DNA from 4 places in the Streptomyces sp. NPDC101237 genome. Region 1 is predicted to be linked to each of the others. Evidence: riboswitches for the same ligand, from Rfam matches in the RefSeq annotation. Region 1 holds a riboswitch; each other region holds the start of a gene.

Region 1 (2,194 bases):
CGGTGACCTCGCCGGGGCGCACGGTCAGGTCGATGCCGTCGAGGACGCGGTGGGCGCCGTAGGACTTGTGGACGTCGTGGATCTCCAGGGCGGCCGGGGCGGCGTCGGTCGCGATGTCCGGGTGGGTGGTCATACGGCGGCCTCCCGGCGTATCCGTTCGCGCAGGCCGGCCGTGCCGGTGCGCAGTCTCTGCAGGGGGGTGGGCGGCAGCGTGCGGGTGGCGCCGCGGGCGAAGTACCGCTCGACGTAGTACTGGAGGACGGAGACGGCGCTGGTCAGGATCAGGTACCAGACGGTGGCGACGAGCAGCAGCGGCACGATGTCGCCGGGGTAGGTGCTGCCCATGGACTGCACCGAGCCGAAGAGGTCGAGCAGCGAGACGTAGAACACCAGGGACGTGCTCTTGATCAGGCCGATGAGCTGGTTGACGTAGTTGGGGACGATGGAGCGCAGGGCCTGCGGGAGGACGATCCGGGAGAACTGGTAGCCCTTCGGCAGGCCGAGCGCGGCGGCCGCCTCGTGCTGTCCCTGGTCGACGGAGAGGATGCCGCCGCGCACCACCTCGGACGCGTAGGCCGCCTCGTTGAGGCTGAGGCCGATCACGGCGATGGCCAGGTCGGTGGCGAGTCTCGACTCGTCGAAGGTGACGAAGGACGGGCCGAAGGGCACGCCCAGGCTGAGGGTCTGGTAGAGCGCGGAGAAGTTGTAGAGGAAGATCAGCAGCACGATCAGCGGGATCGAGCGGAACAGCCAGGTGTAGGTCCAGCTCACCGCCCGCAGCACCGGACTCCCCGAGAGCCGGGCGAGGGCCAGCACGACGCCGCCGAGCAGGCCCAGGACGGCGCTGAGCGCGGTGACTTCGAGGGTGACGACGAGCCCGTCGAGGATGGTGGGGCGCAGGAACCAGTAGCGGAAGCGGTCCCACTGGTAGAAGGGGTTGGTGGCGAGTCCGTGGGCGAACTGCGCGACGAGCACCAGGACGACGGCGGTGGCGATCCACCGGCCGGGCCTGCGCAGCGGCCGAACACGCTGACTGGCTGCGGATTTTGACGGGCTGTCGACGGGCGGTGACGCCTCGGCTACGGACAGGACGCCTGGGGGTTCACTCATGACGGGCTCCGGCGGAGTCGGACGTCCCGGACCGCGACGGCCGGGACCGCGGCACCGGACCGCGTCAGGAGACACGGCACGGGTACGCGGGGGCGCGCGGGACACGGGACGGGGCGGACGGCTGCGCACCGGGACGGCCGGTGCTTCGTCGGGGAGGCGGGGACGCGGGACCGCGTCGGCCGTGCCGCGGAAGCGGGCGCGGCCGCAGGTGCGGCGGAAAGGCCTGGTCAGGCCTGACAGCGGGCGCGGCCCGGTGCGGTGCACGCGCTACACAGCGCGCTGTTGACGCGGAGCAGGTCGACGGCGCGGTCGGCGACCAGCGGGCTCGGGCACGGCTGTACGCAGCCCGGGGCGCGGTCCTCGGCCGGCCTGGAGGCTGCGTACATGTCCCGTCACCTGTCGCTGTCGTGGCGGCCCCTGGGGGCCTCGCGCTTACCGAACGTCGTCATCCGGTCCGGTCGTCACCTGGGGCACCCCACCGCGGTGCGAGGGTTGCCGGTCAGCAAGCCAGGGCTCGATGCTGACGCTCTTGACCGATCTGTGCCGCAAGTAAGTCAGTTGCCCGAACGGATGTCAACGCCTGTCCGGCTGGTGAAACGGTTCGGGCCGCTCTCACCTGCGCGGAGCGCCCGACACGTCCGCCGCGTGCCCCGCCCAGTCCAGGATCTGGACGGCCGCGCCGGCGGCCTCCAGGCCCTGGCAACGGCCGTGGTGGCGGCGGGCGATGCCGTCGAGGTCGAGGTGGGCGCCGAAGGCGGGGTGCGCGGCCAGCCGGCGGGCGTAGGCCCACAGCGCGGGGTGGCCGGCGACGGCGTGCACGGCGGCGGCGTCCAGGTGGTTGCGGTGCACGGTGTCGAGTTGCACCAGGGCCACCCACAACTCGACGTCGGCGGCCGTGAGTCCCCCGCCGACCAGGAACTCGGCGCCGGTCAGGCGCCGCTCCAGTTCGTCCAGGGTGGCGAGCAGCACCTCCAGCGCCGCCGGGTCGCCGCCCTCCCGGCCCGCGTCCTGCGCCGCCTGCCCGATGCCCTCGGCGCACAGCCGCTCTGCCTCCTCGATCGCGGTCTCGGCACCGCGCGGGTAC
Region 2 (2,194 bases), on a different contig from region 1:
GCGTCCAGCGTCTTCAGTCCGTCACCCGTGTTCAGTACGACGACCGACTTCGACGGATCGATCTGCCCGTTCTCGATGAGCTTCCTGGTGACGCCGACCGTCACCCCGCCGGCGGTCTCCGCGAAGATTCCCTCGGTCCGCGCGAGCAGCTTGATCGCGTCGACGACCTGCTCGTCGGTGACGTCCTCCACCGCACCGCCGGTACGGCGCGCGATGTCCAGCACATAGGGTCCGTCGGCCGGGTTGCCGATGGCGAGGGACTTGGCGATCGTGTTCGGCTTCTGCGGCCGGACCACGTCGTGGCCCGCCTTGTAGGCCACCGACACCGGCGAGCATCCCTCGGCCTGCGCACCGAAGATCTTGTACGGCCTGTCCTCGACCAGCCCGAGCTTGATCAGCTCCTGCAGCCCCTTGTCGATCTTCGTGAGCTGCGAGCCCGAGGCGATCGGGATCACCAGCTGGTCCGGGATCCGCCAGCCGAGCTGCTCGCAGATCTCGTACGCCAGGGTCTTGGAGCCCTCCGCGTAGTAGGGACGCAGGTTGACGTTGACGAAGCCCCAGCCCTCACCGGCCGAGTCGCCGATCAGCTCGGAGCAGAAACGGTTCACGTCGTCGTAGTTGCCCTCGATGCCGACGAGCTCGCCGCCGTAGATCGCGGCCATGACGATCTTGCCCTGCTCCAGGTCGTGCGGGATGAACACGCAGGAGCGGAAGCCGGCCCGCGCGGCGGCGGCACCGACCGCGCCGGCGAGGTTGCCGGTGGAGGAGCAGGAGAGCGTGGTGTAGCCGAAGGCGCGCGCGGCCTCGACGGCCTGGGCGACGACGCGGTCCTTGAAGGAGTGCGTCGGGTTGCCGGAGTCGTCCTTGACGTACAGGCCGCCGGTGACGCCCAGCTCCCTGGCCAGGTTGTCGGCCTGGACGAGCTTGGTCCAGCCCGGGTTGATGTTCGGCTTGGTCGCCACGTCCGCGGGGACGGGCAGCAGCGGCGCGTAGCGCCAGATGTTCGCGGGACCCGCTTCGATGCGCTTGCGCAGCTCCTCGGTGTCGTAGGCCGAGAAGTCGTACGCGATCTCGAGCGGGCCGAAACACTCCTCGCAGGCGAACACCGGGCCGAGCGGCACGCGGTGGCCGCACTCGCGGCAGCTCAGTGCGGTGGCGGGACCGAGGTCGACGGTCGCGGGGTCGGTGGTGGTCGCAGCAGTCTGCACAGCCATGTGAGGCGAGGCCCTTTCTCCTCATCTTCCTCACGACGCATCTCGCCGTGAGACGGATTTGGCACCTTCCCTAGCCGGGAGCCCCGCGAGTGATCGACAGCGATCAGCGAGAGCCGACTGGAGGGTTGCCGGGGCTTCATCGGGCCGTATCCCTCTGCCCCTCTGGATGAGCGGTATGCGGTTGTCAACGGCCGGTGACCCCAGGACATGCGATGGTCATCGGCGTTGTTCAAGACTGTAACCGAAGGCCAGGACAGTTGAGATAGTCGTCCGAACCGCGAGATGGGTCACACCCCGCAGTGTGATCGTGACAGTGAGGAGCCGCTGACTGTGCTGGAAGAAGTCGAGCGCTGGCTGGCCACCCGCTCCTGGTCCATGAACGAACGTCCGCTGCACCGGATACTCGCCGCCAAGCAGCGCACCGGTCAGACCGTCTCCGTCGTGCTGCCCGCGCTCAACGAGGAGGAGACGGTCGGTGACATCGTCGCGATCATCCGCCACGACCTGATGCGGCAGGCGCCGCTCGTCGACGAGGTCGTGGTCGTCGACTCCGGTTCCACCGACCGTACGGCGGCGGTGGCCGCGGCGGCCGGCGCCCGGGTCGTGCACCGCGACATGATCCTGCCGCGCATCCCCGCCGTCCCCGGCAAGGGCGAGGTGCTCTGGCGCTCGCTCCTGGTCACCACCGGGGACATCGTCTGCTTCGTCGACGCCGACCTGCGGGAGTTCTCCTCCGACTTCGTCACCGGCATCGTCGGCCCGCTGCTGACCGACCCGGACGTGGACCTGGTCAAGGCGATGTACGACCGCCCGCTCGCCGGTTCGGCCGGACAGGGCGGCCGGGTCACCGAGCTGATGGCCCGCCCGCTGCTGAACATGCACTGGCCGCAGCTGGCCGGGTTCGTCCAGCCGCTCGGCGGCGAGTACGCGGCCCGCCGCTCGCTCCTCGAACAGCTCCCGTTCCCGGTCGGCTACGGCGT
Region 3 (2,194 bases), on a different contig from region 1:
TCTCGATCTCCAGCCGCTCCTCCTCCGCCAGCGCGAAGAAGCTGCGGGCCGCGCTGAGCACCTCCTCCCGCAGCGCTGCCGGGACGCCGTGCCCGGTGACGTAGAAGAAGCCGACCTCGTGCGCGGCGGAGCGGAGTTCGGCGAGAAAGGCGCCGCGGTCCGCGTCCGGGGCACGGAAACGGGAGATGTCGATGACGGGCAGGGCTGTGGACTGGGCCATGGGAGGTTCCTTCACGGCAGGGCGGACGCGCGAGCCTTCCCGCCGCGCCCGAAGGGCGGCCGGCCGAGGGCGCTCGAAGGCCGCGGGCAGCGGGAGGAAGGCGAGATCGGGAGCCGTCGGACGGCTATCGGCAACAGACCTGGTCGAACTGGTCGGCGCGGCGGCTCACCCAGAACGGGTCGAGCGGCACCGTGTGTGCCGGGCCAGTGGTCTCCATGGTCGGATCAAAGCACAGCCGGAAAGAAGCGTCCACCATGCGTCCCGGGGGTGAGATGCCTTCCGCCATGGTCGACCTCGATCCGGCGCGTGGCGAGCACCGCTCGGGGTGCTTCCCGAGCTGGCCGGTTCCTGAGCCGGATCCGCTCCCGGTCCGACTGCCCCCTGCAGGGCGTCCCTTTCCCGCCATTGACGTACGACGAGACCACTCCGTATGGTCACGAACGGCATTGAGTGTCAGCGTCAAGCCCTGGCTCGCTGATCGGCAACCCTCCCACGCGGCGGGGTGCTCCAGGTGAAAGCCCGGCGGGATCATCGACGATCTCTGCAAGCGCGTGGCCCCGTGACCGGGGCCGGGATTATGTGGAGGACCGACATGCGGCACGGTGGTGACCTCAGCGCCCGCTACGCCGGCGCCACCGTGTTCTCACGGCTCTCGCGCCGGCGCCACATCGACCTCAAGCGCTCGACCAGCTGCCTCTGTCAGGACTGACGGGCCCTCCCGCCGCCGCTCGCGGTACGCGCCCGCGCTCACCGCACCGGCCTGCGCCTGATCTCCGTCTGTCTTTGATCCCCGTTTCCGACTGAACCCCCCCTGCACAGCGCTCCCCCGGCACCGCTGTCGCGCCGACCGGGACCGCACGCCCGCGCCCGGCCATGCCCCGCACCACACCGTGCCCGGTGACACGACGAGGAGAAGCCCTCCGTGACTGCACTTTCCGATGTCAGAACCTCCCGGTGGGCGGCTCTTACCGCCCTGGCGACCACCGGTGTCCTGCTGACCGCCTGTGGCTCCGGCGGCGGTGATTCCGGCGGCGCCTCCGGACAGCCCAGGTCCGGCGGCACCCTGACCTTCGCGGTGGGCTCGGACTCCGGTTGCGTGGACCCGCAGCAGGTCGGCAGCAACGAGACCATCTACTCGGTGCGCCAGATCGTGGACTCCCTGACCGACCAGGACCCCAGGACCGGCAAGATCGTGCCATGGCTGGCGAAGAGCTGGGACGTCAGCTCCGACGCCACGTCGTTCACCTTCCACCTGCGCTCCGGTGTCACCTTCAGCGACGGCTCGAAGCTGACCGCGCAGGTGGTCAAGGACAACTTCGACGCGGTGCCCGGTCTCGGCGCCCTGGGCACCCTCGCCGAGGGCTATCTGAGCGGCGTCAAGGGCACCACGGTGATCGACCCGCTCACCGTGAAAGTCACTTTCGGTCAGCCCAACGCCCAGTTCCTGCAGGCCACTTCGACCCACTCGCTGGGCATCGAGTCGTCGGCGAGTGTCAAGAAGACCCCGCAGCAGAAGTGCAGCGACGGGGTGATCGGATCCGGGCCCTTCGTGCTGAAGCAGTACGTGCAGAACCAGTCGATCACTCTGGCCAAGCGCACCGGCTACGCCTGGGGTTCCTCGCTGTGGAGCAAGAAGGGCGAGGCGTACCTGGACAGGCTGGTGTTCAAGGTAGTGCCCGAGGCGGGTGTGCGGGCGGGCAGTCTCCAGTCCGGCCAGGTGGACGCGATCAGCAGCGTCGGCAAGGCCAACGAGGCGGCGCTCAAGGGCGGCCAGGTCACCCTCCCCCGGCGGGCCAACCCCGGCGTGGTGTTCGGCCTCGGCCTCAACAACGCCCGCCCGGCGCTCAGGGACGCCAGGGTGCGGCAGGCGATCCTGGTCGCCCTCGACCGGCAGCAGATCGCCGACACCGTCTTCCCCACCGGCACCCGGGCGGCGACCAGCGTCCTGGCGCACACCACGCCCGACTACACCGA
Region 4 (2,194 bases), on a different contig from region 1:
ATGCGCGCAGCGGCCACTACGCCGTTCCCGGCCGCTACCGCCTTCATCTGTCGACGGCCGGTCCCGACGGACTGCGCATCGCGGTCGCCCACAGCCTCCTCGGCCTTGACGCCGCCTGTCCGGTCACCTTCCTGCCCGCCGTGCCGGACGGCCCGGAAGGCGGCCACTCGGTTCTGCGTCCGCTGTACGAGGCGAGCGCCCACCGATTCACCGGCCCGCCCACGGCGCCGGTGCTCAGCGACGGCTGGTCCGGACGGATCGTCAGCACCCACGCCCCGGACATCATGCGCGACCTCGCCGGGAGATTCGGTGGCGGCCGGTCCGCGCTCTACCCGTGCGGTGCCGATTCGGAGATCGACGCCGTCGAGCGAATGTGCGCTCAGCGCATGAACGAGGCCGCCCAGAGCGCCGGTTCGGCCGGCGGGGAGCCGGAGGAACGTGAAGCGGCGCTGGTGACGTTGCTGGAGACGCTGGGAGCACTGGAGCGGTGGCTGCTCGGGCGGACCTACATGATCCGCGACGAAGTCACCGCCGCGGACGTCGAGTTGTGGGTCGCCCTGGTCCAGCTCGACACCGTGCATCGCCACCATCTCGACGCGGGCGCGGTCCAGCGCATCGCCGGTCATCCCACCCTGTGGGCCTACGCCCGTCGCCTGACCGCCCACCCCGCCTTCGGCTGCCATCTCGACCTCGACGGCATCGGACGCCGTCACCACGCCCGCTGCCATGGCCTGGAGGCCGCAGGAGCGGCAGTCCAGATCCTGGACTGGAACCACGCACGTGGTTCATCGGCTTCGGCGTCAGGCCCCGACGCACCGGCCGGCCCCGCCCTCCCGCTGCGGTGGGGAGTCCCAGGTGCCGACCTGACCGGATGACGTTCGGCAAGCGCGAACGGCGTCGGCAGCCGGAAGGGCGACGGCGACGCCATCTACGCAGTTCTCGGGTCCGCCGCGCGTCGTTCTCGAGGTCGCGTGCGGTCGTACGCGCATCTGTTGTCCGTCACCGATCGTGCCGTCGATCCCCACGAGCCGAACCGCGGAGACCGCCCCACCATGTCCGTCACCCCTCTCGCCGCGAGCCCCTCCGACGTCCTGGACAACCCCACCTGGGCAGCGCTCACCGGCCCGCACGCCCACCTCGCCCGACGCGTCGGCCACGCCGTCCGCTATCCCCGGGACATGGCCCCCTTCCACGCCATGTCCGACGCACGCGACCCGCGCGCCTGGGCCGATCTCGCCACGCTCGTCGAACCTGGCGGCACCGCCTCGGTGCGAGGCATCACCGAGGCGCCGGCCGGCTGGGAGGTTGTGCGCACCGGACGAGGTGTCCAGCTCGTGGACGTCTCCCTGCGGGCCGCACCTGACTCCGAAGCCGTACGGCTGGGGCCCGACGACGTGCCGGAGATCCTCGACCTGGTCGCCCGCACCACGCCGGGCCCCTACCTTCCCCGCACCGTCGAGATGGGCACCTACCTCGGCATCCGCCACCGCGGCCGACTGATCGCGATGGCCGGTGAGCGCTTGCACCCGCCCGGCTGGACCGAGATCAGCGCCGTGTGCACCGACCCCGACCACCGCGGCCGGGGCCTGGCCACCCGTCTCGTCCGCGCGGTCGCCGCCGGCATCAAGGAGCGCGGCGAACGCCCGTTCCTGCACGCCGCGGCCACCAACACGAACGCGATTCGGCTGTACGAGTCGATCGGCTTCACCCTGCGCCGTCGGACGGTCTTCTCACTCGTCCGGCACGTCGGCGGCGCCACCCGGGGTCACGACATCCTCTGACCGAGGGTGCCCTCGTCCGCCGCGGTGTCCGAAACGGTGGCAGGGCCGTCTCCGCGCTCGTCCCGCCGGACTCCCCGCGCGGCACCGCCGAAGACCGTCGAGCACGCCACACACGAGGACCGCTCATCGCGCCGCCCGGCATGGCGAATCCGCCACCCGGGGACGTGAATCGGCCGGATCGCCGCACCATTCCTAGTTTTCCGATCGGATTACTAGGGAAACGTTGACGCTGATCGAAAGGGGGGTGAGGATGAATGAGGCCGACGCGTCACCACGCATCGCCGCGCTCTCGCCGTGCGCCGCGTCGTCAACGGTCTCCTGGAGGAAGACATCATGATCGCAGCACTGAGCCGTGCCGACAGCCGCTGTCGCACGACGGCGCTGGTGCGGACGTGACGGTATCCGCGGAGGAC

The links. Region 1 has a riboswitch for S-adenosylmethionine ahead of ACIRQ9_RS00110 (amino acid ABC transporter permease). Riboswitches for the same ligand answer to the same signal wherever they lie in the genome.
Region 2: it holds a riboswitch for S-adenosylmethionine, as region 1 does, so the genes downstream of both, thrC (threonine synthase) here and ACIRQ9_RS00110 (amino acid ABC transporter permease) in region 1, are expected to answer to the same signal.
Region 3: it holds a riboswitch for S-adenosylmethionine, as region 1 does, so the genes downstream of both, ACIRQ9_RS32405 (putative leader peptide) here and ACIRQ9_RS00110 (amino acid ABC transporter permease) in region 1, are expected to answer to the same signal.
Region 4: it holds a riboswitch for S-adenosylmethionine, as region 1 does, so the genes downstream of both, ACIRQ9_RS32525 (GNAT family N-acetyltransferase) here and ACIRQ9_RS00110 (amino acid ABC transporter permease) in region 1, are expected to answer to the same signal.

What each region holds. Positions count from the first base shown of each region.
Region 1 covers NZ_JBIWNY010000001.1:28,649-30,842, forward strand. The annotation lists gene ACIRQ9_RS00105 (amino acid ABC transporter ATP-binding protein) at 1-133, opposite strand, end outside; gene ACIRQ9_RS00110 (amino acid ABC transporter permease) at 130-1,110, opposite strand; SAM riboswitch class IV at 1,534-1,645, opposite strand; gene ACIRQ9_RS00115 (glutathione S-transferase C-terminal domain-containing protein) at 1,723-2,194, opposite strand, start outside.
Region 2 covers NZ_JBIWNY010000006.1:142,941-145,134, reverse strand. The annotation lists gene thrC (threonine synthase) at 1-1,214, opposite strand, end outside; SAM riboswitch class I at 1,233-1,387, opposite strand; gene ACIRQ9_RS11905 (glucosyl-3-phosphoglycerate synthase) at 1,545-2,194, shown strand, end outside.
Region 3 covers NZ_JBIWNY010000027.1:60,430-62,623, forward strand. The annotation lists gene ACIRQ9_RS32400 (isopenicillin N synthase family dioxygenase) at 1-220, opposite strand, end outside; SAM riboswitch class IV at 663-776, shown strand; gene ACIRQ9_RS32405 (putative leader peptide) at 813-929, shown strand; gene ACIRQ9_RS32410 (ABC transporter substrate-binding protein) at 1,143-2,194, shown strand, end outside.
Region 4 covers NZ_JBIWNY010000027.1:88,063-90,256, reverse strand. The annotation lists partial or broken gene ACIRQ9_RS32530 (glutathione S-transferase C-terminal domain-containing protein) at 1-770, shown strand, start outside; SAM riboswitch class IV at 784-894, shown strand; gene ACIRQ9_RS32525 (GNAT family N-acetyltransferase) at 1,053-1,781, shown strand; gene ACIRQ9_RS32520 (acyl-CoA dehydrogenase family protein) at 2,174-2,194, shown strand, end outside.